Regions from separate parts of the Allobosea sp. LjRoot237 genome, predicted to be linked through region 1. Evidence: predicted binding sites of a transcription regulator. Region 1 holds the regulator's gene; each other region holds the start of a gene.
What was found. The regulator PhoB, encoded in region 1, activates phosphate uptake and scavenging genes when phosphate is short. The targets are predictions, from matches to a motif close to TGTCATNNANCTGTCAT.
Positions count from the first base shown of each region.

Region 2: a site for PhoB is predicted at 4,824-4,840, ahead of pstS (phosphate ABC transporter substrate-binding protein PstS). Genes of this name have one in related genera too.
Region 3: a site for PhoB is predicted at 5,300-5,316, ahead of ACSQ24_RS22285 (esterase-like activity of phytase family protein). Genes of this name have one in related genera too.
Region 4: a site for PhoB is predicted at 2,885-2,901, ahead of ugpB (sn-glycerol-3-phosphate ABC transporter substrate-binding protein UgpB). Genes of this name have one in related genera too.

Region 1 is NZ_CAXUQP020000001.1:5,362,129-5,369,358, reverse strand. It holds gene pstA (phosphate ABC transporter permease PstA) at 1-620, shown strand, start outside; gene pstB (phosphate ABC transporter ATP-binding protein PstB) at 643-1,449, shown strand; gene phoU (phosphate signaling complex protein PhoU) at 1,490-2,212, shown strand; gene phoB (phosphate regulon transcriptional regulator PhoB) at 2,242-2,940, shown strand; gene ACSQ24_RS26030 (YnfA family protein) at 2,949-3,269, opposite strand; gene ACSQ24_RS26025 (NUDIX hydrolase) at 3,269-3,706, opposite strand; gene ACSQ24_RS26020 (GcrA family cell cycle regulator) at 3,795-4,343, opposite strand; gene ACSQ24_RS26015 (hypothetical protein) at 4,737-4,892, shown strand; gene ACSQ24_RS26010 (aspartate aminotransferase family protein) at 4,889-6,109, shown strand; gene argF (ornithine carbamoyltransferase) at 6,112-7,041, shown strand; gene ACSQ24_RS26000 (Hsp33 family molecular chaperone) at 7,041-7,230, shown strand, end outside.
Region 2 is NZ_CAXUQP020000001.1:3,931,052-3,938,281, forward strand. It holds gene ACSQ24_RS19110 (cell wall hydrolase) at 1-530, shown strand, start outside; gene ACSQ24_RS19115 (hypothetical protein) at 603-1,286, opposite strand; gene ACSQ24_RS19120 (hypothetical protein) at 1,365-2,672, opposite strand; gene ACSQ24_RS19125 (MipA/OmpV family protein) at 3,554-4,576, opposite strand; gene pstS (phosphate ABC transporter substrate-binding protein PstS) at 4,908-5,951, shown strand; gene ACSQ24_RS19135 (hypothetical protein) at 6,115-6,435, shown strand; gene ACSQ24_RS19140 (hypothetical protein) at 6,784-7,230, shown strand, end outside.
Region 3 is NZ_CAXUQP020000001.1:4,560,986-4,568,215, forward strand. It holds gene ACSQ24_RS22275 (argininosuccinate synthase) at 1-1,163, shown strand, start outside; gene ACSQ24_RS22280 (EAL domain-containing protein) at 1,197-2,825, opposite strand; gene ACSQ24_RS22285 (esterase-like activity of phytase family protein) at 3,039-5,240, opposite strand; gene ACSQ24_RS22290 (hypothetical protein) at 5,534-5,947, opposite strand; gene ACSQ24_RS22295 (helix-turn-helix domain-containing protein) at 6,080-6,901, shown strand; gene ACSQ24_RS22300 (CsbD family protein) at 6,989-7,180, shown strand.
Region 4 is NZ_CAXUQP020000001.1:5,125,576-5,132,805, forward strand. It holds gene ACSQ24_RS24935 (proline racemase family protein) at 1-648, opposite strand, end outside; gene ACSQ24_RS24940 (PfkB family carbohydrate kinase) at 662-1,597, opposite strand; gene ACSQ24_RS24945 (fumarylacetoacetate hydrolase family protein) at 1,594-2,772, opposite strand; gene ugpB (sn-glycerol-3-phosphate ABC transporter substrate-binding protein UgpB) at 2,975-4,291, shown strand; gene ugpA (sn-glycerol-3-phosphate ABC transporter permease UgpA) at 4,352-5,233, shown strand; gene ACSQ24_RS24960 (creatininase family protein) at 5,373-6,131, shown strand; gene ugpE (sn-glycerol-3-phosphate ABC transporter permease UgpE) at 6,131-6,979, shown strand; gene ACSQ24_RS24970 (sn-glycerol-3-phosphate import ATP-binding protein UgpC) at 6,987-7,230, shown strand, end outside.

The DNA.
Region 1 (7,230 bases):
CCTTCCTCGGCATCGCGGTGGCGACGCCGATCGGCGTGCTCGCGGGCACCTATCTCGCCGAATACGGCAAGGGCTCGAAGCTCGCCGACCTGATCCGCTTCATCAACGACATCCTGCTCTCGGCTCCGTCGATCCTGATCGGCCTCTTCGTCTACGTGATCATGGTCGAGCCACTGGGCGGATATTCCGGCTGGGCCGGTGGCGTCGCGCTCGGCATCATCGCGATCCCGGTCATCGTGCGCACCACCGAGGACATGCTGCGGCTCGTCCCCGGCTCGCTGCGCGAGGCGGGTTCCGCGCTCGGCGCGCCGCCCTCCGTCGTCATCACCTCGATCACCTGGCGGGCGGCAAAATCGGGCATGGTCACCGGCATCCTGCTGGCGCTGGCCCGTATCGCCGGCGAGACGGCGCCGCTGATTTTCACCGCGTTGAACAACAATTTCTGGTTCTCGCCCAATCTCTGGGGCGGCGTCTCCAACCTGCCGGTGACGATCTACCAGTTCGCCTCGGCCCCTTACGAGAACTGGCAGGAGCTCGCCTGGGCGGGATCGCTGATCATCACCGTCTCAATCCTCGTGCTTTCCATCATCGCCCGGCGCATCGTGCGCGGCGGCAAGTGAACAGCGTCCGATCGGAAGGACCATGCAGATGCTTTCGACCCTGGAATTGAGCCCGCAGACGCTGGACGTCGACGCTCCCGTCCGCATCGCCGTCAAGAACCTCGATTTCTACTACGGCGAGCACAAGGCGCTGAAGAACGTCAATCTCGATTTCCGTGACCGCCACGTCACGGCGCTGATCGGCCCGTCGGGCTGCGGCAAGTCGACCCTGCTGCGCATCTTCAACCGCATCTATTCGCTCTATCCCGAGCAGCGGGCGACCGGCGAGGTCATGCTCGATGGCCGCAACGTCATCTCGAACCAGGTCGACGTCAACGAGCTGCGCTCGCGCATCGGCATGGTCTTCCAGAAGCCGACGCCGTTCCCGATGTCGATCTACGACAACGTCGCCTTCGGTATCCGCCTCTACGAGAAACCGCCGAAGTCGGAGCTCGACGATCGCGTTGAGGGCGCGCTGCGCCGCGCCGCGCTCTGGGACGAGGTCAAGGACAAGCTCAAGGCCTCGGGCATGGGCCTCTCCGGCGGCCAGCAGCAGCGCCTCTGCATCGCGCGCACCATCGCGCAGAAGCCCGAGGTCATCCTGTTCGACGAGCCGACCTCGGCGCTCGACCCGATCTCGACTGGCAAGATCGAGGACCTGCTCGAGCAGCTCAAGACCGACTTCACCATCGTCATCGTCACCCACAACATGCAGCAGGCGGCGCGCATCTCGCAGTACACCGCCTTCATGTATCTCGGCGAAGTCATCGAGTTCGCCGCCACCAACACGATCTTCATGAACCCGCACAAGAAGCAGACGCAGGACTACGTCACCGGCCGTTTCGGCTGACGCCCTGAAATCGTCGGCCAGCCCCGAAGGATACGCCCCGATGTCCGACCATATCGTCCGCTCCTACGACGCCGATCTCGAGGGCCTGCGCCGCAGCCTCGCCGAGATGGGCGGCATGTCCGAGCGCATGCTCGGCGATTCGACCGTGGCGCTGGTGCGCCGCGATACCGTGCTCGCCCAAAAGATCATCAGCGCCGACCAGCGCCTCGACAACCTGCAGCGCGACGTCGAGGAGAAGGCGGTGCTGACCATCGCCCGGCGCCAGCCGCTGGCGAACGATCTGCGCGAGCTGATCTCGGCGATCCGCATCGCCGCCGATATCGAGCGGGTCGGCGACCTCGCCAAGAACATCGCCAAGCGCGCCGTCGCGATCTCCGGCCAGTTCTCGCCGCCGCACCGCGCTGTCGTCGGCCTCGAACATATGAGCCGCCTGGTCCAGGCCCAGCTCAAGGACGTGCTCGACGCCTACGCCGCCAGCAACGAGCAGAAGGCGATGGAGGTCTGGCGCCGCGACGACGAGATCGACGCGCTCTACACCTCGCTGTTCCGCGAACTCCTGACCTACATGATGGAGGACCCGCGCAACATCACCTTCTGCACGCACCTCCTGTTCTGCGCCAAGAACGTCGAGCGCATCGGCGACCACACCACCAACATCGCCGAGACCATCCATTACCTCGTTACGGGTCAGTCGATCGATGAGACCCGGCCCAAGCTCGACACCACCAACATTCTCGTCGACCTGCCGGCGGCCAATGGCTGAGCTTGGCAGAGGTTTGAACGGACGCTGACATGCCCGCACGCATCCTGATCGTCGAGGACGAGGAGCCGCTGACCCTGCTGCTGCGCTATAATCTCGAGGCCGAAGGCTTCGAGGTCGACAGCGTGGCGCGCGGCGACGACGCCGAACTGCATCTGCGCGACCACACGCCGGATCTCGTCCTGCTCGACTGGATGCTGCCCGGCCTCTCCGGCATCGAGCTCTGCCGGCGTCTGCGCACAAGGCGCGACACCGAGCGCGTGCCGATCATCATGCTGACGGCGCGCGGCGAGGAGACCGAGCGTGTGCGCGGCCTTGCCACCGGCGCCGACGACTATGTCGTCAAGCCGTTCTCGTTGCCCGAACTGATCGCGCGCATCCAGGCGCTGCTGCGCCGCGCCAAGCCCGGCCATGTCGCCGGCCTGCTTGCCGCCGGCGATCTCGAGCTCGACCGCACGACGCGGCGTGTCCGCAGGGCCGGTGCCGAGCTGCATCTCGGGCCGACCGAGTTCCGCCTGCTCGAATTCCTGATGCAGGCGCCGGGCCGGGTCTATTCGCGGGCGCAACTGCTCGACGCCGTCTGGGGCCGCGACGTCTATATCGACGAGCGCACCGTCGACGTCCATGTCGGGCGCCTGCGCAAGGCGATCACGCCGGCCAATGCCAAGGATCCGCTCCGCACCGTGCGCGGCGCCGGTTACGCCTTCGACGAGACGTTTGCGCGCGCCTGACACCTCCGTCAGCGCGGCGCTGCAACGATGACCGCTGCGCCGGCGAGGCAGAGCGCGGCGCCGGCTAGGTCGTAGCGGTCGGGTGCGACCTTCTCGACCAGCGCCATCCAGACCAGCGACGCGATGATATAGACGCCGCCATAGGCGGCGAAGGCGCGCCCGGCCGCGGGGCTGTCGACCAGGGTCAGCAGCCAGGCGAAGGCTGCGAGCGAGACCAGGCCCGGCAGCAGCCACCAGACCGGCTTGTCCAGTTTCAGCCAAACCCAGAAGGCGAAGCAGCCGGCGATCTCGGCCAGCGCCGCTCCCGCATAGATCGCGATCGTAGCCATTACGTGCCCGGCCCGAAGGCTGCCGCGAGCCGGGCGAAGACAGGGCGGTAAGCCTCGGACGCCAGCGGTGTCAGCGATTGGGCCTCGTCGAAGGTGAACCAGCGGATTTCGCTGTGCTCGTCATTGCTGATCTCGGGTTCGCCTGCCCATTCGCCCACGGTGAACAGATGCCAGAGCGCGGGAGTGACGCCGTCCGTCTCCGTCGTCTCGATGGTCTCGAAGCGGCGGAAACCTGTCGGCGTGACGCCGATCTCCTCCTGGAGCTCGCGGACAAGGGCTGCCTCGGCGCTCTCGCCGGGCTCGACGTGACCACCGATCGTGTCCCAGCAGGATGGGCGGTTCCAGCGGTGCGCGGCTCGCAATCCCAGCAGGAGCCGCCCCTCCCTGATCGGCAGGGCACAGGCGTATTCGATCGGGCTAGATCCGGGGATGTTCATGGATGCCTCGTGCATCGAGCCTGGCTTCGACGAAAAAAGCCGGCCTTTCGGCCGGCTTCCGCTATTCTGGCAGTCTCGCGTCAGTTGCTCAGGCGCGAATGACCTTGCGGTCGCGGCGCCGGTCGGCCGCCGGCTGGTAGGCGATACGGGCGTGATAGGCGCAATAGGGCATTCCGGTCGCGCTGCGGCCGCCGCAGAAGCGGAATTCCGGGGTGGTCGGATCGCCCATCGGCCAGCGGCACATATACTCGCGCAGCTCCATGATCGTGACCCGCTCGGAGAACGGCACGACCACATCCTCGGACGGAGCCGGCTCGCGCGCGACCTGTGCCTCGGCCTCGATCTCCGGCGCGAACTGCGGGGCGAGCGCGGTATTACCGCGGGTCAGGCCGCCGCCACTGCTGTGGTGGCCGGCCGGGTGGCTCGGCGGGCGAGCCACCGGCTTGCGCGGGCGCGGTGTCGCCGAACCCGGGCTCTTGGCGCGGCCCGACAGTCCAAGGCGATGCACCTTGCCGATGACGGCGTTGCGCGTGACGTTGCCGAGCTCGGCGGCGATCTGGCTCGCGCTCAGGCCGTCGTTCCAGAGCTTCTTGAGCAGCTCGACGCGTTCCTCGGTCCAGGCTCCGGCTTCGGTCATGGAGTTGCACCTGTCTTCGTCATGTCCCGCTGGCACGCCGGCGAGGCATAGGGAGAGATCATGGCGGAATCCGATACCGGCAGCGCCCGTTGCTAAACGGAAGCCGTTACGCCCGGAACTGACGATACTGGAGACGCCGCACGAGATGTCGTATCTGACGAGGGAGACCATACAAGATGGCCTGACTCGGCCACAAGAGTCGCCGAATCGTAATTCGGCTTTTCCCCAGCCAATCACTGCAAACGGCGAAACGGTGAGTCTATTCGGCAACGCTGCCGCGAGGTCAGCCGCAATTGACAGGGCGGGGCCGGTTTTGCATAGTCGCCTCACGCAGCCGCCCCCATCGGGCGGCGCTTATGTTTTTGAGCGATCGGGATTTTCCATCGATGCGGCTTGACGCGCGACGAGACGGCGGGAACGGCCAGCGACGATAATGTCGCCGGCGGGTCGCATCATGCCGGCATCATGCCGAAAGCGCTCCGCATCTCCGTTCCCGATCTGAGGTTCCGCGCTTCCTCCCTGTTTCGCCGCAAGGATTTCGCTCCATGAGCACCGCTCCCGTTTCCGCCGCGTCCTCCGTTCTCCTGCCGACCTATGCCCGCGCCCCGATCGCTCTCGAGCGCGGCGAGGGCGCCTGGGCGATTGCCACCGACGGCCAGCGCTATCTCGATTTCGGCGCCGGCATCGCCGTCAATTCGCTCGGCCATGCCCATCCGCACCTGGTCGAGGCGCTGACTGCCCAAGCGCAGCGCATCTGGCACACCTCCAATCTCTACACGATGCCCGACGGCGAGAAGCTGGCGCGGCGGCTCTGCGAGGCGACCTTCGCAAGCCGTGTCTTCTTCACCAATTCGGGCGCCGAGGCGAACGAGTGCGCGATCAAGATGGCGCGCAAGTATCACGCCGCGAAAGGCCATCCCGAGCGCTATCGCATCATCACGTTCGAAGGCGCCTTCCATGGCCGCACGCTCGCGACCATCGCCGCCGGCGGCCAGCAGAAATACATCGACGGCTTCGGTCCGAAGGTCGACGGCTTCGACCAGGTGCCCTTCGACGACGAGAAGGCGCTGAAGGCGGCGATCGGGCCGGAGACCGCTGCGTTGATGATCGAGCCGATCCAGGGCGAGGGTGGCCTGCGCTCGGTGCCGATGCGTGTCCTCAAGCAGCTGCGCGAGCTTTGCGACGAGCATGGGCTGATGCTGATCTTCGACGAGATCCAGACCGGTGTCGGCCGCACCGGCAAGTTCTTCGCCTATGAGCATTACGGTGTCGCCCCCGACATCATGTCGATCGCCAAGGGCATCGGCGGCGGCTTCCCGATGGGCGCCTGCCTAGCCACCGAAGAGGCGGCCGCCGGCATGACGCTCGGCACGCATGGCACCACCTTCGGCGGCAACCCGCTCGCCATGGCGGTCGGCAATGCCGTGCTCGACATCATCCTGGCGCCGGGCTTCCTCGACCGCGTCCAGAAGACGGCGCTGCGTCTGCGCCAGTCGCTGGCCCAGCTCAAGGACCACCATCCCGCCGTGATCGAGGAGATCCGCGGCGAGGGGCTGATGCTCGGCCTCAAGCTCAGGACACCGAACACCGATTTCGTCGCCCAGGCGCGGGCAGCCGGCCTGCTCGTGGTCGCTGCCGGCGACAATGTCGTGCGCCTGCTGCCGCCGCTGATCATCGGCGAGAGCGAGGTTGCCGAAGCGGTGGCGCGGCTCGACAAGGCGGCGGGCGCGGTCGAGGCCGAGCTTGCCCGGCCGGCGGCGGAATGAGCATGGGGGCTCCAGTGCGTCATTTTCTCGACCTTTCCGATTTCTCCGCCGGCGAATTGCGCTCCATCCTCAGGGCCGGCGAGGAGATCAAGGCCCGTCGGCGTACGCCCGACGCTGCCGGCGACCGCCTACTCGAGGGCAAGGTCATCGCCATGATCTTCGAGCAGCCCTCGCTCCGCACCCGCGTCTCCTTCGATGTCGGTATCCGCGAGCTCGGCGGCTCGCCGATGATGGTGACCGGCCAGGAGATCGAGCTCGGCGAGCGCGAGACCATCGCCGACACCGCCCGCGTGCTCTCGCGCTATGTCGACGCGATCATGATCCGCATGCTCGACCATGACGCGGTGGTCGAGATGGCGAAATACGCCACCGTGCCGGTGATCAACGGCCTGACCAAGCGCCAGCACCCCTGCCAGGTCATGGCCGACGTCATGACCTTCGAGGAGCGCAAGGGCTCGATCAAGGGCAAACGCATCGCCTGGACCGGCGACACCAACAATGTCCTGACCTCCTGGGTCCATGCCGCCGGCCGGCTCGATTTCGAGCTGGCCATAGCGACGCCGGAGGAGCTCGCGCCCCCGCCTGCCCTGCTCGATTGGGCCCGCGAGCAGGGCGCGAAGCTGCAACTGACCAGTCGGCCCGAAGCTGCGGTCGAAGGCGCCGACTGCGTCATCACCGATTGTTGGGTCTCGATGGGTGATCAGGAAGGCACGCGCCACAACCTGCTGCGGCCCTATCAGGTCGACGAACGCCTGCTCGGCCGCGCCGAAAAGGATGCGATCTTCATGCACTGCCTGCCGGCGTCGCGTGGCGAGGAAGTGACCGATCAGGTCATGGACGGCCCGCAATCGGCCGTTTTCGACGAGGCCGAGAACCGGCTGCATGCCCAGAAGGGCATCCTGGCCTGGTGCTTCGGCGCGGTGGCGGCCTGATGGCCGAAGCCTCGCCAGTGGGCGCGCCCGACGACCGGGTGCTGCCCTTCGCGGTGCCGGAGCTCGATGTGCGCGGCCGGGTCGTCAGGCTCGGCCCCTCGCTCGACCAGGTCCTCGAACGGCACCATTATCCCGAGCCCGTCGCGCGTGTTCTCGCCGAGGCTGCGGCGCTGACGGTCATGCTCGGCA
Region 2 (7,230 bases), 1.4 Mb from region 1:
TCGCCGCCGAACCCAAATCGCGCAGCCGCATCGCCAAGTCGGAGCGTGGGACGACCACCGACCTGCGCACCGTCGATCCTGCCGAAAAGCAGATCTACACCAGCCTGATCGCGCCCGAGAACATGGCCAAGGAGCAGCGCTGCCTCGCCGAAGCGGTCTATTTCGAGGCGCGCTCGGAGGGCGAGCAGGGCCGCGCCGCGGTGGCGCAGGTCGTGCTCAACCGGGTCAAGAGCGGGCTCTACCCAAACACGGTCTGCGGCGCGGTCTACCAGAACGCCAGCCGCCATCTCGCCTGCCAGTTCACCTTCGCCTGCGAGGGCAAGTCGCTGCGCATCACCGAGCCCGGCCCCTGGCGCGACGCCACCCGCATCGCCCGCGAGGTCTATGACGGCACGACCTATCTGGCCGAAGTCGGCGCCTCGACGCATTACCACGCCGACTATGTCCGTCCGTATTGGGCCCGCAAGCTGAAAAAAATGGACACGATTGGCCGGCATGTTTTTTACAAGCTGCGGCCTGGGCAGACGTAGGTGGCTGTTGTAGCGCGAACAACCAAATGGCACTTAGCGAACGATCAAATGGCAACAGAAGCGAATTCTGGTTCAGCGTGAGCGCTTCTTTGCGGCGCGGATTCGAAATTCCGTCTCCGCCTTGGCGAACGAGCCAACCGCGCGGAGCTCCGAAAGAGCTTCCTCGGCGCTTTCTCCCATAGGAGCGAGGTCTGGCCGATAGTGGGCCCTCACAAATTTGAGCAATAGTCTCATGACGGCCGCCGCGTCCTTTGCTTCCTCGCGAGCCCGTTGGACCTCCCCCGTCCGATAAATGTCGTCGTCCTTTATCTCAAAGGGGGCTGTGCTCTCATGCGCCCTCTGCACGGTGCCAGAATGGCCGGTCAGGTAATGCGTCAACAAGGTCGCTTCGATCAGGAAAATTGCTCCAGGAAGTTCGGCAGAGCACGCCCAAGGATTGTGTGCAAAGCGATTGCGCCGCGTCCGATGGCCTGCAATCGCCTGAGACGCGATCTTTGCAATATCGAATGCTTTAGGCGCTAAGCGAGCGCCTGCAACATTAAGTACCGCCTTCTCTTGATCAGCCACCGAGCGCATTTGACGGAGAACGATCGCGGCAGCCTGAGGATCAGAGCCCGAGAGCATTCCCAAAATCATCGCAAGCGAGATTTCGATTTCAACCCCAGCAGCCAATACGTCCGCGACCATGTTGCTGCCATCGGGAAAATCCCTCACACAACGGGGGCCGACTTCGATGGATTTCACCTCTACAGGCATTTCTTACCTCTCAAGTTGGATGGCTGTCAGACCAGCTCGCGGCCGCTGAGCTAGAGGCCTGGCAAAAGCGGCCGAGCATTAAACACCCCCTAGCCGTGCCAACGTCTCGGATCGATTGATGACGCGTCCTTCAGCCCTGATAACCCTGCCGCAAAGTTGTCGAAGCTCGCTGAGGAGCCCTTGCTCCTCAGAGGATAAGCGATGGTGGCCGCCATGTACGATTGCGGACCTGACCGCATAGATTTTAGGAAAGACCTCTAAAATGTACCGGCGCTGCTCGGAGGTCTCGCCGAGCAGATAGGCGCATCGATTGCGCAACAGCTCGCCTAGGGAAATCGCGTTGCGATTGGATGGGTCGCCTTCGCCAAGCAGCGTCTCCAAAACGATCATTGCTTGTACAAAACCCGTCACATCATCGCTGGTAGCGGAGCTGTCAAAAAGCCAACGCCCAGCCAGTTGTAGCCGCCGCGCGCCTACTCCGCGCCCTAGCCAGCCACCAATGCGGGTGAGCCCTTCCTCGAAACGCTTGCGCCAACTGGCTTCTCCTTCGAGCGGAAGCGTGCTGTGCATTTGCAAATTGAGCAGGTAGTTCGATGCATCGTTGTCGAAAGGCTGTCGAGCGACAGGTTCGAACTCAGTTCCTCGATAAACGATAAGCTGGGCCTGCTCATTGGAGTCCCAAGCGCGCTGGCCTCCAACGAGTATCTCGGCCACGCAAAAGGCAACAAACGCTTTTGTTATCAGCAACGCGTCCTGGACGGTCGCTGTGTGCCCAAAGCACGAGACATAGCCATCGAGCGTGATCTGCAGCACAATCCGCCCCTGCGGGATCGTTCGCTGCATGCCAATGAGCGCGTCTCCCACCCTGCGAGTCGGGGTCGGGTCCGTAGCCGGAAAACGCTGCCAGAAATCCTCTCCCGCTCTAACCAGGCAAATATGGTCGTTGACGATAAACTCGTTCTGTCCGCTTTGCAGAAGAGAGCCGAGCTGTGCGCTCAGAGGCACTAAGAAGGTATACTTGTTGGGCAACCGTTCTAAAGCACCTACGAGCTCGTCGGCGAGCGTCGACGCATCGGTTCCGAGCAATTGCAGCAAGGGACCCGGCGGATGGGCAATGCCGCCCTTATCCATCACTTGGCGAAACAGATAATCCAGCACGAAGCTGCGTACCGGATCCTCGCCGATCATGGCAGTCAGCGCTGTTCTAGCCCGTCGGGATGGGTCTGCGTCAGGCTTCGGCTTATGATCCTTCGGCACCGCGGTGCTGACAGATGCTAATGATTTCCAAGCCTCGATGGTGAAGACACCCTGAGCCGACATATTGGCAAGGGGCTCCACCAACGCGTTCCGCAGAACATTTCGAGTTTCAGGGTTAAGTTTGATCATGAAGTCCTGAGCCAGTGCTAATCTGCGCTTCCACCGCATGACGCGTTCGCGACGAGCACCTCTCGTACTCGCTTTGTATGTTCCGCCCCGCCCGCCTGATAACTGAGCTCGACCGTTTCGATCGTGGCCCAGGCGAAGAGCTCGCGCACCTCGGGCACGTCGTTGAGCGAGAGGATGAAGCGGCCTTCAACCTGCTGTAAAGCGGCGCTGAGCTCGGCGAACAGCTCCGGCCAAATAATCCACGGCTATAATACTGCTCGGTGCCCGAATAGGGCGGATTGAGTTAGAACAGCGTGCCTAGCCGGTGCCAGCGCAGGATGAATTTCCGCTAGGGCAAGGCAGTGGACCCAGACGCCAGCGAGACACTCGCGCACCGCCTTGAGGATCAGGGTTGTTCGACGGTTCCGAGTTCGATGCGCTCATTCGTATCCCAGCGCGAGAAGGCGGACGCGCTCAAATCGTTCAGGCTCTCGCGCTTCCTCCACCCAGCCCAAGCATTTTCTGCCCTGACGGCCGCAAGCAGCACAACGATCTGCTGTGCTGGAGCGCCCCTCATGGACCACGACAGAATGCGACAGGCTCAGGACTTGCGTGTGAAAGCGTTCAAGTGCCGCCGCTGGGCCGTTACGGCCTGCGATCGTGAGGCCGCGGCCCGCCTGATGGCCATGGCGCGCGCGTACGAGGCGCAGGCGGAAGCCCTCGAACAGGTCCCTGCTCCGCCCTGCCGGGCACAGCAGGGACGATAAGCGCCGGCTTGCGCCAGGCTTCGGCCGATCTCGAGGTGCCGTCGCTGGTTGCGTCGGCACGGTTCGACCATGGCAAAGCTGCCCTGGGGCTGCCTTAGACGCCGCTGGTCGCGGCGGGTCGCCACACTGCCAGTTCTACAAACCAAACTGGTAGGTCAGCCCGACGCCTGCCTTGAACTGGTCCTTCGAGCCGCCGGGGCCGGTCACGAGCGGCGACTTGGCGGCGTCGCCGACAATCCGGGTATAGCTGCCGAACGCGGTCGCGGAGAGGTTGTCGGTGATGCGGTAGCGGGCGCTGCCGCCGACGCCGACTTCGCCGATGCCGCCTTTCGGCTTGTAGGACCGGTAACCGGATGCGAGCGCCTGGTTGACCGTGATGCCATAGGCGGATTCCGCGTATTCCTTGTCGAAGAAGCTGACGCGGGGGCCGACCGACAGATGAAGGCGATTGTCGAATAGCGGCATCCGAACATCGGCGCTCCAGTCGATCCGCGTGCCGAGATTGCCCTCGGTTTTCTCCAGAAGCCCCAGGGCGTTGAGTTTGCTCTTGCTGTCGCCGAACGAAACGATGCCTTTGCTGAGCGTGACCTGCGTGGAGAAGAACCGTCCGTAGTCGTATTTGACGAAGGCGCCTGCGGCGAGGGCAGGATCGATGTCGCCGAGGCCGGTCAGATATCGCCGGCTCTCCTTCTCCTCACGCCCCGACCTAAGATTCACGAACGCTCCCGCCGTGAAGCCGTTTGCCGAGAAGAGGTTTACACCGATGCCCTTGTCGAAGGACGCAAAGGCGATGTCCTTGTATTTGAGCGAGACATAGGGAAGCGCCGAGAATTTGGAGTCCTTGGCGCCGAAGAATTTTGGCGAGAACAGGCCGAACGCGCCGAGCTCGACCGTCCAGTCAGGCCGCTTTTTCACCGGAGTATCCGGGATGGTCTGAGCGGTCGGCCTGGCAAGCTCCGCAGCGGAGGCGGCCGACATCGGGAACACGATGGCAAACCCTGCCATCCGGACCCGGCCGCCAAATCGCTGCCGCCTCGGCCTGGCGCTGACCGGCATCTGATCAGGCGCATCGATCAGGGAGGCATGAACGGGGAGAAACCCCGGCCAGCTTTGACGGGACGCTATCGCTATTCTTTCCGGCCGGCCGCAGTAAAGCATTCCAAAGCTCCGATCGATCGCATGTCAGCTTGAGGCGAAGCCATGCAGCCGCGACTGCGTGCAAATGCAGGCGCTCCGCCCTGTCCATCTGCGCACCGTAAAGATCGTTGATTGCGCCAGGATTGCCACGGCTGGCCACTGCGGATGATCGGGCGTCAATCAAGTGAGCCGGCCACCGCGGGCGCCCAGCAGGCATGACCGTTGGAGAGGCCCCGCCGGCGGGGCCTTTCGCTTTGCCGGCCGAAGCCGTCATCGCAGCGTCACCGCCCCGCCCTAGCGTCACCCTGTTGACCGCGGCCCATCGAACGGGCCCGAGATCGTGGGTGATTGCATGAAGCTCCTGGCCAGGCTGGCTGTCGCCGGCGCCCTTCTCGCCTCGTCCGTGGCGCCTGCGTACGCCGAGCCGATCACCGGCGCGGGGTCGAGCTTCGCCTTCCCGGTCATCGGCAAATGGGCGCAGAATTATCGCACCGCCAAGTCCGATGGGGCCGAGATGACCCCGCTCGACATCGGCGTCGATTACGAGCCGATCGGCTCGCTCGGCGGCGAGGTCCGCGTCACCCAGCGCGCCGCCGATTTCGGCACCTCCGACCGGCCGCTCTCTTCCGAAGAATTGCAGCGCTCGGCCCTGATCCAGTTCCCGATCGTGATGGGCGGCATCGTGCCGGTGGTGAACATCGACGGCGTCGGCCCCGGCCAGATCCGCTTCACCGGCGCCCTCCTTGCCGAGATCTATCTCGGCAAGATCAAGCTCTGGTCCGACCCGGCGATCAAGGCGGCCAATCCCGAGCTGAAACTGCCCGATGCGCCGATCAGCGTGATCTATCGCGCCGACGGCTCGGGCACGAGCTTCAACTGGACCGACTATCTCGCCAAGGCGAGCCCGGAATGGCGCGAGAAGATCGGCGTCAACACGCAGGTTCCCTGGCCGGTCGGCGTGGGCGCCGAGCGTAGCCAGGGCATGACGGAGATGGTGAAGCGGACGAAGAACGCGATCGGCTATGTCGAGTTCGGCCAGGTCGTGCGCGCCGGCCTCGCCTATGCCCAGGTCCAGAACAAGGCCGGCGCCTTCGTGAAGCCGGACCCGGCGAGCTTCACGGCTGCCGCGGCCAGCGCCGAATGGGCCACGGCCAAGGATTTCGGGCTGATGCTGACCGATGCACCCGGCGCCGACGCCTATCCGATCGTCGCCACCACCTTCGCTTTGGTGCCGAAGCCGCGCACACGCCGCACGCAGGAGGTGCTCGACTTCTTCCGCCTCTCCTTCGATAGCGGTGCGGCCGATGCCACAGCGCTCGGTTATGTCCCGTTGCCGGATACGCTCGTGAAGCAGGTCAAGGATCACTGGGCCGCCAGCATGAAGGCCGGCAGCTGAGCTGACGCGGCCGACCGGCAGATCCCACATTCCGGCTGTGATGGGTCTCTCCACCTCACAGCCGACGCAGATGCCGCGCTCAGGCGCCATTCATCGAACCGCCCTTATCCTGGTCTTCAATGATTCACACCCGGCCACGGCCGGGGAGACCAGGAGGACAGACATGATCCGGACCCTTGCTCTCGCGGCCCTCATCGGCGCAGCCATCTCGTCCGTGTCGAGCGCGAACGCCCAATACTACGATCCCTATGATCGGCCGGCGCCGCGCTACGATTACGACAGGCCGCCGCCGCCCTATGGCTACGACCGCCCGCGTTATCGCGATGACGGCCCGCGCTATGGCTATGACCGGCCGCAGCGCCGTCGCTTCGGCGATGTCTGCCTGACCTCGCGCGGCTCTTGCGCGGCCGAACCCGCGCCAAGGAACTCGTCCTGCGGCTGCTATATCGAAGGCTTCGGCATGAAGCGGGGCGCGATCGAATGAGGCCAGAGCAGGATGCGAAAAAGTGGGAACCGGTTTTTCGCAAGAATCCTGCTCTAACTCTTGATGAGAGACGGATTCAGATTTCAGTTGGCATCGCCTTGCGTTTCCAACTGAAATCATCCGGCTCTAGCTGCGGCAGAGCCGCTCGGCCGCGCTTTCGACCGGTCCCGGTGTCGCCAAATACTCGCTTCGTCAAGCGTTTCAGCTGCAGGCTGGGCGGCCCGCAGCCGGCTCAGACTGGTTAATTTTACCTTGTTTCGCAGTTAACCTTGTCTTCATAGGTCACATCAGGCTTTCTCTCCTCAACGACGCAGCGGCATCGCGGCGCAATGCAGGGTTGAGTCAGCTATGACGTTCAAGCTTCTTTCGCTTTCGGCGCTCGCCACCACGGCCTTCGTCGGCCTCGCCGCCCCGGCCATGGCGGGCGGCTGCGGCTCTTCCTGCTACAGCGCGCCGGTCAGCAATTGCGGTGGCGGCTCCTGCTACAAGCTGGTCTCGAAGCCGCCGGTCTACGGCGCGGTCGACGAAAGCTATGTCGTGCGCCCCGAGCGCACCTTTTCCAAGGTCATCCCCGCCGAATACGACACCGTCACCGAGAAGGTGGTGGTCCAGCCGGAGCGCCGCATCGCCCGCCACATCCCGGCCCAGTACAAGACCGTCTCCGAGAAGGTCCTGATCTCGTCGGCGACCAAGCGCTGGGAAGTCAGCCGCGACGCTTACGGCCAGACCACCGGCTGCTGGGTGCATGTCCCTGCGCAGTACGGCTATCAGCAGCGCACCGTCGAAGTGGCGCCG
Region 3 (7,230 bases), 800 kb from region 1:
AGTGGCTGCAGACCACCTATCAATGCGAGGTCGTGACTTTCACCGCCGACCTCGGCCAGGGCGAAGAACTCGGCCCGGCCCGCGACAAGGCGCTGCTGCTCGGCATCAAGCCGGAGAACATCTATATCGAGGACCTGCGCGAGGAGTTCGTCCGCGACTACGTCTTCCCGATGTTCCGGGCGAATGCCGCCTATGAGGGTGTCTACCTGCTGGGAACCTCGATCGCCCGCCCGCTGATCGGCCAGAAGCTGATCGAGATCGCCGAGAAGGTCGGCGCCGACGCGATCTCGCACGGCGCCACCGGCAAGGGCAACGACCAGGTCCGCTTCGAATTGACTGCCTATGCGCTGAAGCCCGACGTCCAGGTGATCGCGCCCTGGCGCGAATGGGATTTGCGCTCGCGCGAGCAACTCATCGCCTTCGCCGAGCAGCACCAGATCCCGATCGCCAAGGACAAGCGCGGCGAGGCGCCATTCTCGGTCGACGCCAACCTGCTGCACGCCTCCTCGGAGGGCAAGGTGCTGGAGGATCCGGCTCAGGAAGTGCCTGACTACGTCTATTCGCGCACGATCTCGCCGGAGGACGCCCCCGACAAGCCAACTGTGATCTCGATCGACTTCGAGAAGGGCGATGCGACCGCGATCGACGGCGTCAAGCTCTCGCCGGCGACGCTGCTAGCCAAGCTCAACGAGCTCGGCCGCGACAATGGCATCGGCCGGCTCGACCTGGTCGAGAACCGCTTCGTCGGCATGAAGAGCCGCGGCATGTACGAGACGCCCGGCGGCACGATCCTCGCCGTCGCGCACCGCGCCATCGAGTCGATCACGCTCGACCGCGGCGCCGCCCATCTCAAGGACCAGATCATGCCGCAATATGCCGAGCTGATCTATAACGGCTTCTGGTTCTCGCCGGAGCGCGAGATGCTGCAGGCGCTGATCGACAAGAGCCAGGAGTTCGTGGCGGGTACAGTGCGCTTGAAACTGTACAAGGGAGGCGTGCACGTCATCGGCCGCTCCAGCCCCTACTCGCTCTACGACCAGGACCTCGTCACCTTCGAGGAAGGCGCGGTCGCCTATGACCACCGCGACGCCGCCGGCTTCATCAAGCTCAACGCGCTGCGCCTGCGCACGCTCGGTCAGCGGAAGAAGAAGCTCGGGCTGTAGACACTGGACGCCCGGCTCGACGTCACAGCGGGCTCAGGCCGGGCTCGACGCTCGAAACGAAAGCCGGCGGCCAGCGCCCGCCGGCTTTCCGGTTTCGCGGGGTTCGGCAACATCGCACCCGGCATTGGACCCCATATAGAATTCAACGAACTCCTTTACTGGCAAGGCCTTCGCGTAATGCCATCCCTGGGCATATTGAACCCCGACGCCGCGCAAATAATCTTCCTGTTGCTTTGTTTCTACACCTTCTGCAACAATCGATAATCCAAGACCATGCGCCATGGCGATGATGTGGGGCGTTACGACGCTGAGCGCTGCATCATGGCCGATGGCGTTCACAAAAGACCGGTCTATTTTCAGAACATTGAGCGGCAATGTTTCGAGCAGCGACAAGCTGGAGTAGCCGGTCCCGAAATCATCGATCGCAATCTGATGCCCTGCTTCGCGCGCGGCTCGAACAATCCGGCGCGCAGCGTCGGCATTCATGAAGCCCCGCTCGGTCGCCTCCAGCCAGATCTGCTGCGGGCGCACATTCGACAAGCGGAGCTTCTCCTCCAGAACCGGCAAGAAACGACCGGTCTCGATATCCGAAGACGATATATTGATCGCGATATGGACCTGAGTATCTTCAGACAACAATTGCTGCGTGTCATCAATAACGCGGTCGATCATGATATCGGTGATCTGAGCTATCAAATTATGCTGCTCGGCCACTGGAATAAACAGGTCCGGCCTCACCCACGACCCGTCGGGTCTCGGCCAACGGAGCAATGCCTCGGCCCCGACGCAACGTCCTGTCGAAAGCTCGATGATGGGCTGATAATGCACCACAAACTCGCGTTTTTTGATACCGACTCCCAACTCTCCGGCGAGGGAAAGCCTCTGGCGCGAAACCCATCCAATGATTGCGATCAGCACCCCTGACACGACCAGCCCGAGTGGGATCAGACGCAGAAGCTCCGCGTCTGCGCGCGAATCCAAGTTAGTCCTGTCTGAAATAGCAAATACATAAAAATACTGCCCTTTTACGGATGAGTATACCTGCGCCTCTGCCGCTCCGCTCAGCTCCTCACGGGAGAGTCGGGCCGCCAAACTCGGATCAACTCTCCCTGAAAGAGCGACGAGCTTGCCATCAAGCGTGGCAACCCCCAGCGTCATGGGCGTATCGTGCAGGACATCGACAAGTCGCTCTTTCTTGATGTGCGCCCGATACGCGCCATATCTCAGTATGATCACGCCGGAGGATGGGGCCTGCCCCGATGGCAAGTGCTCCGGCTCCGGGATCAACTCAAAACCATCGCCTACACTTGTGCCGGCCGTTTCGATCACGGCCGCCGGCCCGATTTTGCCCCAGCTGTCGCAGGACAATCGATCGTCTTTGATCGCTTCGATCAGTTCGACCGAGAGAACATCCGCGGTCATCAGCTGCAGGCGTTCAATATGTGCAGGCGAGCAGAGATCATGCCTTTCCAAGGTCAATCGCCTGAGCGCGTTCTTTGCCCTGGAGAGCACAAGATCGGCTCGCTGCAGCGTCCAGCCTGCATAGTCGACAAGATGGGCCTGTTCCGCCGCAACCGCTCGCTGCCGCGAAAGATAGTAGGCGGCGGTAAGCGGGAGCAGCCCCACTCCAAGCGCAAGGCCGATCGCGACAGGCAGGACCATCTGACGCCGCAAGGGGAGTGCCCTCATATCACGACATGAGACTTCAAGCGTAACAAGGCTGTCCGCCGTGTTCCAACATCAAGTCCTCAGGGACGCGGGTCGAATCCCGTGATGATGAACAAAAGGAAAACCTGCGCGGCTTTTCAGGAAGCGGCACACCCCTTCTTGCTGCCGGCCCCTCCCGAGCCCCGATGGAAACGGACGGAACGAGCCTTACTTCGCCAGTGTCCCGAAGGCGAAGAACTGGGTCTCGCCGGAGGAGTCGTCGACGCCGTCATTGTCGGTGACGACGAAGAGGTCGCCGGCCTTGTCGACCGCCATGCCCTCGACCTTGTCGAGCCCGTAACCGCCGAGCTTCATCAGATCCGGCGTCAGGTCGCGCAGCAGCTTCTTCTCGACGGTCGGAATCTCGGAGGAGCCGAACGGCGCCGGCTTCAGGCCCTTGACCGAAAAGATCGCCAGCGTCTTCACCGCCTTGGCGCCGAACTGGTTGTCGCGCTCGATCACCGCGAAGGTCTCGTCGCCGAGATAGGCCAGCTCCGACAGGCCCATCCAGGCGCCGGCAGCGGGAGCCGTCAGCGGGTAATAGAGGATGCCCCAGCTCTTGGTGGAGGGCTTGTAGGTCAGGAGCTTGACCTTGCCCTTGGGGTCGTCCTTCCACTCGCGCTGGACGGCGATCCAGACCGTCTCGTCCTGGCCCGTGCCGGTGACGGCGACGCCCTCATAGCCCTGGTTGATCGCCTTGGCGGCGAAATCCTCCGGCAGGGCGATCTCGTCCTCGACCTCGCCCTTGGCCGAGACGCGCAGCAGCAGGTTCTGCGTCGGCTTCTCCTTGCGCTCCGGCGCGCCTTCCGAGGCCAGCCAGAAGCCGCCGCCCGGACGCGTCGCGATCGCTTCGAGATCGTAGGAGGCGGGCTTGCCATCCTTGGTCACGGTGAGCGCGCCGGTGATCGTCGCCGGCTTCTTCGTCGCGTCGATCTCGATGATGCGCGAGGGCGTATAGGCGCTGTCGGTGACGCTGAAGAGCCGGCCCGGCAGCTCGGGATGGGCGGCGAGGCCCGACAGCGCGCCCCAGCCGAGCGGAGCGCCATCGACATCGGCCGAGACGATGGTCGGATAGGCCGCCGGCGCCTCGCTGCGCTCGTATATCGTCACGGCCGAACGCGCCCCGCCCTTCTCGCCAAGATCGGCCTCTGAGGCGCTGACGAAGAGATTGCGCTGCGGGATGGCGAGCAGGCCTTCCGGCGCGATGCCACCCGGCAGAGCCTGCAGGAAGCGCGGCGCACGGCCCGCTCCCTCGTCCTTGAAGACGAGGACCAGCGAAGCGCGCTCGAGCCCGACGAAGATCAGGCGGTCACCGCCGTAAGTGCCGACCTCGATGCCCTCCGGCTCGCTGCCCTTGGCGGCGGAGCGGCGCTCCGGATAGTGGCCGAGGCGGATCGCGACATGGTCGACCATGTTGCCTGAGTCGAACTCGACCGTGCCGTCCTTGCGGAAAATGGTGAAGCCGCGCGAACCGCCTTTCCAGTCGCCCTCATTGGCGGTGACGAACCGGTCATTGTCGAGCCAGCGCACCGCGTCCGGTTCGCGCGGTACGCTCTTCAGTTCCTCGGTCGGCTTGATCTGGCCGTCGCGGGTCTTGTCGATGTTCTTGAGATCGGCGGTGCCGGCCGGGAAATGCGCGACGAGCTTGCCGGTCCTGGTATCGACCACGGCAAGGTGGTTGTTCTCCTGCAGCGTCACCACGGCGAGGCCGTCCTGATTGACGTCGACGAATTCCGGCTCCGGATCAGTCGGCTCGACCGCGGCGATGCCGGTGAGATCGACGATCTGCTTCGAGGCGCAATCTGCCTCGCCGCCTTTGATGCCGATCAGTGTGAGATTGCCGGCGGGAAGCTGCGGCAGGTCGCCCTTGTTCAGCTTCTCGTCGCGCTCGTTCTCGATGACGATGGCGAGCTTGCCCTTGTCCTTGGTCAGGGTGATCGAGTCGGGCTGGCCGCCGAGCTCGCATGTCGCCGTGACCTGCTTCGTCTTGAGGTCGATGGTGGCGAGATGCCCGGCCGGCTCCTTGAAGTTGTCGCCGGACGAGACGACGACCGCGAAGGCGCGCTCGCCGAGGATGACGACCGAGGTCGGCTCGCCACCGACCGGAATGAAGCCGGCAGGCTTGGGGGCATTGGCCGTGCTGATGTCGATGAGGCCGATCGCCTTCTGCTCGGCGTCGGTATAGGCGAGCAGGGTCCCGGCCTCGTTGGCGGTGATGATCTCCGCGACCGTCTTCTTTTTCGCGTCACGGTCGGCCGGCAGGTTCAGCGGCACCTGGAAGGTCGCGATGCGGTTGAAATTCGGCTCAGCCAGGGCGATGCCGGCGAGCAGGAGCGTCGCGAGAGCTGCGAGGGCGAAGGGCTTGCGCATCGGATGATCCTGTCTCGCGGGGGCGTCGAGGCGGCGGATCTTCCGGCTAGTCAGCGCATGCGACAGTTGCGTGACAGACGCGCCTTGTCGCAACGCAGCTTCATAGAACGCGGGATCCCCTCTCCCGTGTGGGAGAGGGGTAGGGGTGAGGGCCAGACAGTGCAGGATAAGTCGCGCGATGCACGCGTCAGCCATATCAGTATCCGAGGCTTGACGTTTGCGGGCGGTCCCTCACCCTGCCCTCTCCCACCCGGGAGAGGGTTCCCCGCGCCCTATCTCGTCAGGTAGCGGCCTCAGATGACCGCCTCGGCCTCCGTTGAAACCGACTTCTTCAGGCCGATCACTTCGAGCTCGGTGACGACGGCGACCGCCGCGGCTTGGGCCAGGACGAAGGCGATGCCGAGCGTGGTCGGCGCGAACCAGCCGGCGACCAGGATCAGCACACTGTCGGCGACCCAGAGGATATTGACGCCGATCACGGCGTAAACCGCGAGCCGCGGCAGGCGCACCCGGCTGGCGAAGAAGGCTAGCGCGGCGGCGCAAGGCAGGAGCAGGAGACCGGCGCCGCGCAGGAACTCGGCGGGGAAGCCGAGGTGGCTGGAGAGCGCACCGGCGCCGAGGCTGAGCAGCAGGCCGGTGCCAGCGCAGGCGGCGGCGTCGAGAGCGAGAGCATTACGCAGGAAACGCGAGGACTGGATGAAGGCCATGGCTGTTCTCCAATTGGGCCCGTTCTCGTCAGGGCCGTTGCTGATGGAAGCCATGCTGACGAAGCCTAAGCGGCCCGTCGATTAAGCGGGAGGTAATTGGAAGGCGCCCCGGCTTGCGGCTAGCTTGCGCCTATGAACAAGCACCGGCAGCCCGTGATCGGGCATCTCATCCGCGACTGGCGCCAGTTGCGCCGTCTCAGCCAGCTCGATCTCGCCCTCGAAGCCGAGATTTCGCAGAAGCATCTCAGCTTCATCGAAAGCGGCCGTTCGGCGCCGAGCCGGGACATGGTCCTGCTCTTGGCCGAGCACCTCGGCGTGCCCTTGCGCGAGCGCAACGCGCTCCTGCTTTCGGCCGGTTATGCGCCGGTCTATCTCGAACGTTCGCTGGAGGACCCCGGTCTGCAGGCGGCGCGCAGCGCGATCGACATGCTGCTCAAGGGGCACGAGCCCTACCCGGCGGTGGCGATCGACCGGCACTGGACCCTGCTCGCGGCGAACAGGATGATCGCGCCGCTGCTGGCAGTGGTCGAGGACACCGATCTGCTGCGCCCGCCGGTCAATGTGCTCAGGCTCAGTCTGCATCCGCGCGGGCTCGCCCCGGCGATCCTCAACCTCGCCGAATGGCGCGGCCACCTAATCGCACGGCTGCGCCAGCAGATCCGCGCCACCGCCGATCCGCTGCTGGCGGAGCTCTTGACTGAATTGCTGAGCTACCCCGTTCCCGCTGTTCCGGCCACCAAGGGTAGAGCGCAGGAGGAGGTAGAGCCGCCGATCGTCGTGCCGCTGCAGTTGCAGTTGGGCGAGGCGGTGCTCTCGCTGATCTCGACGACGACGGTGTTCGGCACGCCGGTCGACGTCACCTTGTCGGAGCTGGCGCTGGAGACCTTCTTCCCGGCAGACGAGGCGACGGGCCGGGCGCTGCGGGCGATCGCAGCGGTCAATTCGCCCGCCTGAGACCGGAACCAAAGCTCGGCCGTGACGTTCTCCCTGCGGACCGGCGCCAAAGCGTCGATGACGCATCGATCGAGGAGGAAAACGTCCATGGGCAGCACCGCCGACAAGATCAAGGGCATGGCCAACGAAGCCGCCGGCAACGTCAAGCAGGCCGCCGGCAAGGCGCTGAACAAGCCCGGGCTGCAAGCCGAGGGCATCGCGCAGGAGCGCAAGGGCGAAGCCCAGCAGGCGGTCGGCAAGACCAAGGACGCCGTCAAGAAGGTGATCGACAAGGCCTGACCGCAAGGTCGGCCCCGAAAAAAAGCGGGCGCCGCAAGGCGCCCGTTTCT
Region 4 (7,230 bases), 240 kb from region 1:
AAGATCGGGCTCGGTCGGATGCGTGATCGTGCGGCTCGCCCGGACCTGGTCGGTCAGCGCACCGGCCGCCGCGACGATCTCATCGACGGGTGTCTGCATCAGGTCGAGCCCGAAGCGTGAGGCCGGCAGGATGCAGTAATAGGCGCCGCCATAGGCGATGTCGGTGGTGACATCGCCGTAGCCGGGCACCGGGACCACGAGATCGCGCCCCTCGACGAAGGCCGGCACGCTCTCGAAACTGACCGCGCCAACCTTGCTATCCACGACCTCGCAGGAAAGCCGCACCAGCCCGCAGGGCGCCTCGATGGCAAAGCGCGTCACCGGCTCGGTTGCCGGCACAAGACCTTGCTCGATCGCATAGCGACCGAGCGCGATGGTCGCGTGGCCGCACATGGTCGAATAGCCCTCATTATGCGTGAACAGCACGCCGAAGACTGCTTCGGGGTGGCTCGCCGCCACCGGGATGACGCCGTACATGCCGTCATGCCCGCGCGGCTCCAGCATCATCGCGCGGCGCAAGTGGTCGTAGCGCTCGCGGGCCTGCCGGCGCTTGTCGAGGATGGTCGCACCGGTGAGCGTGGGATAGCCTGACGTGACGATGCGCACCGGCTCGCCGCAGGTGTGGTAGTCGATGTAGGACAGGCGCATGATTCCTCGTCAGTCAGTCGTAGGCTGAAGGCGGGTCGAGCCGCGGCGGGTTGCAACCTCGCTCGGCGCAGGTTTCGGCCGCCACCACGGCGGCGAAGCCAAGAGCGGCGGCGCAGAGTTCGTCCGGCAGGTCGCGCAGCACCGGACCGAGACCGCCATTCCGCCAGAGCGAAGCAAGGAAGGCGCCCATGAAACTGTCGCCGGCGCCAATCGTGTCGACGACCTCCTGCGCGAGGGAAGGGAACGGCATCGGCTCGCGGCGGAAGGGCAGGAGGTAGCCGCCTTTCTCGCCATTGGTGACCAGCAGCAGTCGGCCTCCCTGGGCAAACCAGCGCGCAAAGGCGTAGCCGAACTCGGCGCCATGAACTGCTCGCGCATCATCGTTGCTGCATTTCAGGAGATCGCACAGGATGGCCCGCTCCTCGATGGCGCGATGCGCCTCTGCAAGCGCCGGCAGCACGGCCGGCCTGATGTTGAGATCATAGCTGACGCTGAGCCCGGCCTCTCGCGCTCGGCGCATCAACGCCAGCGCCGCCTCGCCCGACGCGCCGATCGTCGCGCCGAAGGAGGTGACGTGCAGATGCGCGAAACCGTCGAGATCCGTCGGCATGGCCGGTGCGATATCGAAGGCCGTTCCGTTCAGCGAGAAATGGTAGGTCGCGGCACCTTCGGCGTCGATCGATGTGACCGTGGCGGAGGGTGTCGGTGCATCGCAGACCTCGACGAAGCGCCGGTCGATGCCCTCTTCCGTCAGGCGCCGGAGGAAAGTCTGGCCGAGCGTATCCTGCGAGAGGCTCACATTAAAGGCTACCGGCGCGCCGCAGCGGGCCAGCGCCAGCGCCGTGTTGAAACCCGAGCCACCGAGCACGGCCTCGCGCTTGCGCCCGGCACTGCCCGGCACGATGTCAACGAGCGCCTCGCCATAGACGAGAACGCCCCTGCCCGTCACAGCAGCCCGCGCTTGGCGAGATTGCGCATCAGATGCGAGGCGCCGAAGCGCCAGGGCTCGCATTCGTCGGTTCGGCGCATCCGGTTGACCAGGGCGCCGAGTTCGGGCGCGGCGATGGTGACGACGTCGCCGTATTTGTGGGTGAAGCCGCCACCCGGCGCGTCGCGATCCTTGATCGGCGCGAACATGGTGCCGAGATAGAGCACCGCCCCGTCCGGATATTGATGATGCGGGCCGATCATCTGCGCGGCGAGGTCGGCCGGATCGCGGCTGATCTTGGCGATCGAGGACGAGCCTTCGAGCGTGAAGCCGTCCTCGCCCTCGACGGTGAGGCTCACCGTCGTCTTGCGGACATGGTCGAGCGAGAAATCGCCGTCGAAGAAGCGGATGAACGGGCCGATCGCCGCGGCCGCATTATTGTCCTTGGCCTTGCCGAGCAGCAGCGCCGAGCGGCCCTCGACATCGCGCAGGTTGACGTCGTTGCCGAGGCTGGCGCCGACGATCCGCCCATCCGAGGCGACGACGAGCACGATCTCGGGCTCGGGATTGTTCCAGCTCGAGGCCGGATGCAGGCCGGCATCAGCGCCGGTGCCGACTGCCGACATCGGCGGCGCCTTGGTGAAGATCTCGGCGTCCGGCCCGATGCCCACCTCGAGATACTGGCTCCAGCTGTTCTGGGCGATCAGCACCTCCTTCAGCCGCATCGCCTCAGGCGAGCCGGGCTTGAGCTTGGAGAGGTCGTCGCCGATGAGCTTTTCGATCTCGGTCCGGATCGCTGCAGCCGCCGCGGGATTGCCGCGCGCCTTCTCCTCGATGACGCGCTCCAGCATCGAGACGGCGAAGGTGACGCCGGCCGCTTTGACCGCCTGCAGATCGACCGGGGCGAGCAGCCAGGGTTTGCCGTCATTGCGGGCGGCGACAGAGCTGTTGGCGAGGAGATCGGCGAGCGCGCCGAGGTTCTCGCCATTGGCTGCGCGCAGCGCCGTCGCCGGGTCGGCGGTCTCGCAGAGATCGCGCATGGTCGGGAAGGCTGCGGTGACGTCGATGACCTCGTCGCCCTGGAGCTTGACCACCGACGGCCCGGCGAGGTCGGGCCGCCAGACCCGGCCAGCCAGCGTGGCGCGGTCGGCATCTGCCGGCAGAGTGTTGGCGGGCGTGAGCGAGAGCGAGGGCATGGCTGATCCGGCTGTGTGCAGTGTGCAGGAAGGCTGAGGAGAACAGCCGCTTCCGCGGAAAATCGCAAGTGCGCGGATGTGCGTCCACAGCGGGGCGGAAATGTCATCGTTTTGTCATTGAACTGTCGCCCCGGCTTCATGCTAGCTTGCGCACCAACGACAAGAACGCCCGCGCATACCGGGGGCTTAGAGGGAGCTGATCATGACCTTCAAATTGAAGACCCTGACCGCCGTCGGCGCATTCGCGCTGGCCGCCGCTTCGCCGGCTCTGGCGCAGACCGAAATCCAGTGGTGGCACGCCATGACCGGCGCCAACAACGACGTCGTCGTCAAGCTGGCCGAGGAGTTCAACGCCTCGCAGAAGGACTACAAGGTCGTCGTCGCCTATAAGGGTTCCTACCCCGACACGCTGAACGCCGGCATCGCCGCCTTCCGTGCCGGCAATGCCCCGCACATCATGCAGGTCTTCGAGGTCGGCACCGCGACGATGATGTCGGCTAAGGGTGCGATCAAGCCCGTCGCCGACGTGATGAAAGACGCCGGCGAGAAGTTCGACCCGAAGAGCTATCTGCCGGCGATCACCGGCTATTATTCGACGACGAAGGGCGAGATGCTCTCCTTCCCGTTCAACTCGTCCTCGATGGTGATGTGGTACAACAAGGACGCGCTGAAGAAGGCCGGCCTGCCGGAAGCGCCGCCGAAGACCTGGCCGGAAGCGTTCGAGGCCGCCAAGAAGCTGAAGGCGGCCGGCTGGGACAAGTGCGGCATCTCCACCGCTTGGACGACCTGGGCCAATATCGAGCAGCTCGGCGCCTGGCACAACGTGCCGGTCGGCACCAAGGCCAACGGCTTCGACGGCTTCGACACCGAGTTCCGCATCAATAGCGATCTCTTCGTCAAGCACCTGACCAATCTCGCCAACCTGCAGAAGGAAGGCGTGTTCTCCTATTCGGGACGCACCAACACCGGCGAGGGCCGCTTCACCTCGGGCGAATGCCCGCTCTTCCTGACCTCCTCGGCCTTCTTCGGCAACGTCAAGGCCAACGCCAAGTTCGACTGGTCGAACGCGCCGATGCCGTATTATCCGGATGTCGCCGGCGCGCCGCAGAACTCGATCATCGGTGGTGCCTCGCTCTGGGTCATGGGCGGCAAGAAGGCCGACGAGTACAAGGGCGTCGCCAAGTTCTTCACCTTCCTCTCGGATGTCGACCGGCAGGTGAAGCTGCACACCGAGTCGGGCTATCTGCCGATCACCAAGGCGGCCTATGAGAAGGTCAAGGCGTCGGGCTTCTACAAGCAGAACCCTTATCTCGAGACCCCGCTGCTCGAGCTCAACAACAAGGAGCCGACCGAAAACTCGCGTGGCGTGCGCTTCGGCGGCCTCGTCCAGATCCGCGACATCTGGTCGGAGGAGATCGAGGCGGCCCTGAACGGCCAGAAGACGCCGAAAGCGGCGCTCGACGCGGCTAATGAGCGCGGCAACCAGGCGCTGCGCCAGTTCGAGCGCACCGCGAAGTAAAAGAGACGATCGAGGGCCGGGACGTTTCGTCCCGGCCTTTCTTTCCCGCCGGGCTGGCCGATGCAGAAATACGCTCACTTCAAGGGGCTGACGATCCCGCTGCTGCTACTCCTGCCGCAGCTCGCGATCACGGTCGTCTTCTTCTATTGGCCGGCGAGCCAGGCCGTCTGGCAGAGCTTCCTGCTGCAGGACGCCTTCGGCATCTCGACCGAATTCGTCTGGCTCGAGAACTATCGCGACCTGTTCGCCAAGCCGGAATATTACAAGGCGCTGATCAACACCGGCATCTTCTCGGTCTTCGTCGCGCTGCTCTCGCTCTCGCTGGCGCTGCTCTTCGCGGTGATGGCCGACCGGCAGATCCGCGGCGCCGAGATCTACAAGACGCTGCTGATCTGGCCCTATGCCGTCGCGCCGGCCATCGCCGGCGTGCTCTGGATCTTCATGTTCGATCCCTCGCTCGGCATGCTCGCCCGCGGGCTGCAATCGCTCGGCGTCGCCTGGAATCCGCGGCTCAACGGCAATGACGCGATGACGCTGGTCATCCTGGCCGCGACCTGGAAGCAGATCTCCTACAATTTCCTGTTCTTCCTCGCCGGTTTGCAGTCGATCCCGAAGAGCGTGATCGAGGCGGCGGTGATCGACGGCGCCCGGCCAATGCGGCGCTTCTGGACCATCGTCTTCCCGCTGCTCTCGCCGACGACCTTCTTCCTGCTCGTCGTCAACCTCGTCTACGTCTTCTTCGACACCTTCGGCATCATCGACACGATCAGCGGCGGCGGCCCTTCGGGCGCAACCGAGACGCTGGTCTACAAGGTCTATTCCGACGGCAAGGGCGGCACCAATCTCGGCGGCTCGGCGGCGCAATCGGTGATCCTGCTGATCATGGTGATCGGCATGACCGCCTTCCAGTTCCGCTTCATCGAGCGCAAGGTGAACTACTGATGCGGCCGGTGCTCACCCTTTCGTCATGGTCGGGCTTGTCCCGGCCATCCACGCCTTCCGTGGTCGAGCGCGGTGTTCAAGACGTGGATGCTCGCCACAAGGGCGAGCATGACGGCTGGACGAGCGGAGGCGCAAGCTGATGGGCTCCGTACTCTGGCAGGAGCTCACCGCCGAGGAATTGCGCGAGAAGGCGGCGAAGGACGCCGTCGTCGTGCTGCCGGTCGCCTCGATGGAGCAGCACGGCCCGCATCTGCCTGTCGGCGTCGATACCATCCTGTGCGGCGGCGTCTGCAAGCTTGCGGCCGAGCGCGCCGGGGATGTCGATGTCGTCGTCGCGCCGACCTTGTGGTGCGGCATGGCCGAGCATCACATGGCCTTCGGCGGCACCTTCACCTTCGACATCCCGACCTACCGGGCCGTCCTGCTCGCCTTGCTGAAGAGCCTCGAGCGCCACGGCTTCCACCGCGTCGTCATCGTCAACGGCCATGGCGGCAATATCGCCGCGCTCGCCGCCTTCCTGCCGGACTTCGCCCGCGAGACCTCGCTCCAGGTCCGCGCCACCACCTATTTCCTGCTGGCGCAGGAGGCGATGGCGCCCTTCATGGACGATCAGGTCAGCGTGCTCCATGCCTGCGAGGTCGAGACCTCGATGATGATGGTGCTGGCACCGGAGACGATCAGGCGAGAGCGGCTCGCCGAGGCGTTCGGCATGCTGGATGCCGACCTGACAGCGCTGACCCGCCCGACCGTCGGCCGCTACCAGCCCTTCCGCCAGATGACCGAGACCGGCGTGATCGGCGATGCCCGCAAGGCGACGCCGGAGAAGGGCACAGCCTTCCTCGACGCTGCCGCGGATGCGCTGGCGATGCTTCTGAGTGACCGCGGAGGACAAGGCTGATGGTCGAGGACCGCCGCCTCGGCGATGCGATCGCCTATGTGATCCTGACGATCGGCGTGTTCATCTGCGCCTTTCCGGTCTGGCTGACCTTCGTCGCCTCGACCTGGGACAACGCCACCATCATCAACGGGCAGTTGCCGCTCTATCCCGGGCCGCACTTCTTCGAGAACTACTACCGCATCCTCTTCGTCGGCACCTCCGGCTCGACCCGCGAGCCGGTGGCGAGCATGATGTTCAACTCCTTCGTGATGGCGATGGCGATCGCGCTCGGGAAGATCTTCATCTCGGTGCTCTCGGCCTACGCCATCGTCTATTACCGCTTCCCGTTCCGGATGGCGGCGTTCTGGATCATCTTCGTCACGCTGATGCTGCCGGTCGAGGTCCGCATCTTCCCGACCTTCAAGGTCGTCTCCGATCTCGGCATGCTCGACAGCTATCAGGGCCTGGCCGTGCCGCTGATCGCCTCGGCCACCGGCACGCTGCTGTTCCGGCAGTTCTTCATGACCATCCCGGACGAACTGCTCGAGGCGTCGAAGATCGATGGCGCCGGCCCGTTCAAGTTCTTCAAGGATACGGTGCTGCCGCTGTCGCTGACCACGATCGCGGCGCTGTTCGTCATCCAGTTCATCTATGGCTGGAACCAGTATCTCTGGCCGCTGCTGATCACGACCAAGGACTCGATGCAGACCATCGTCATCGGCATCCGCAAGATGATCACCACCTCCGACGCCCTGACCGAATGGCAGATGGCCATGGCGACCGCCATGCTCGCCATGCTGCCACCGGTCCTCGTCGTCATCGCCATGCAGAGGCTCTTCGTGAAGGGCCTCGTCGAGACAGAGAAGTAGCCCGCTTATGGCTCAGGTCACGCTCAACAACGTCAAGAAGATCTATGCCGGCGGCGTCGAGGCGGTGAAGGGCGTCTCCTTCGACATTCCCGATGGCGGCTTCTGCGTCCTCGTCGGTCCGTCCGGCTGCGGCAAGTCGACCCTGCTGCGCATGGTCGCCGGGCTCGAGACGATCTCGGAAGGCGAGGTCGCGATCGGCAGCCGCGTCGTCAACCAGGTCGAGCCGGCCGACCGCGATATCGCCATGGTCT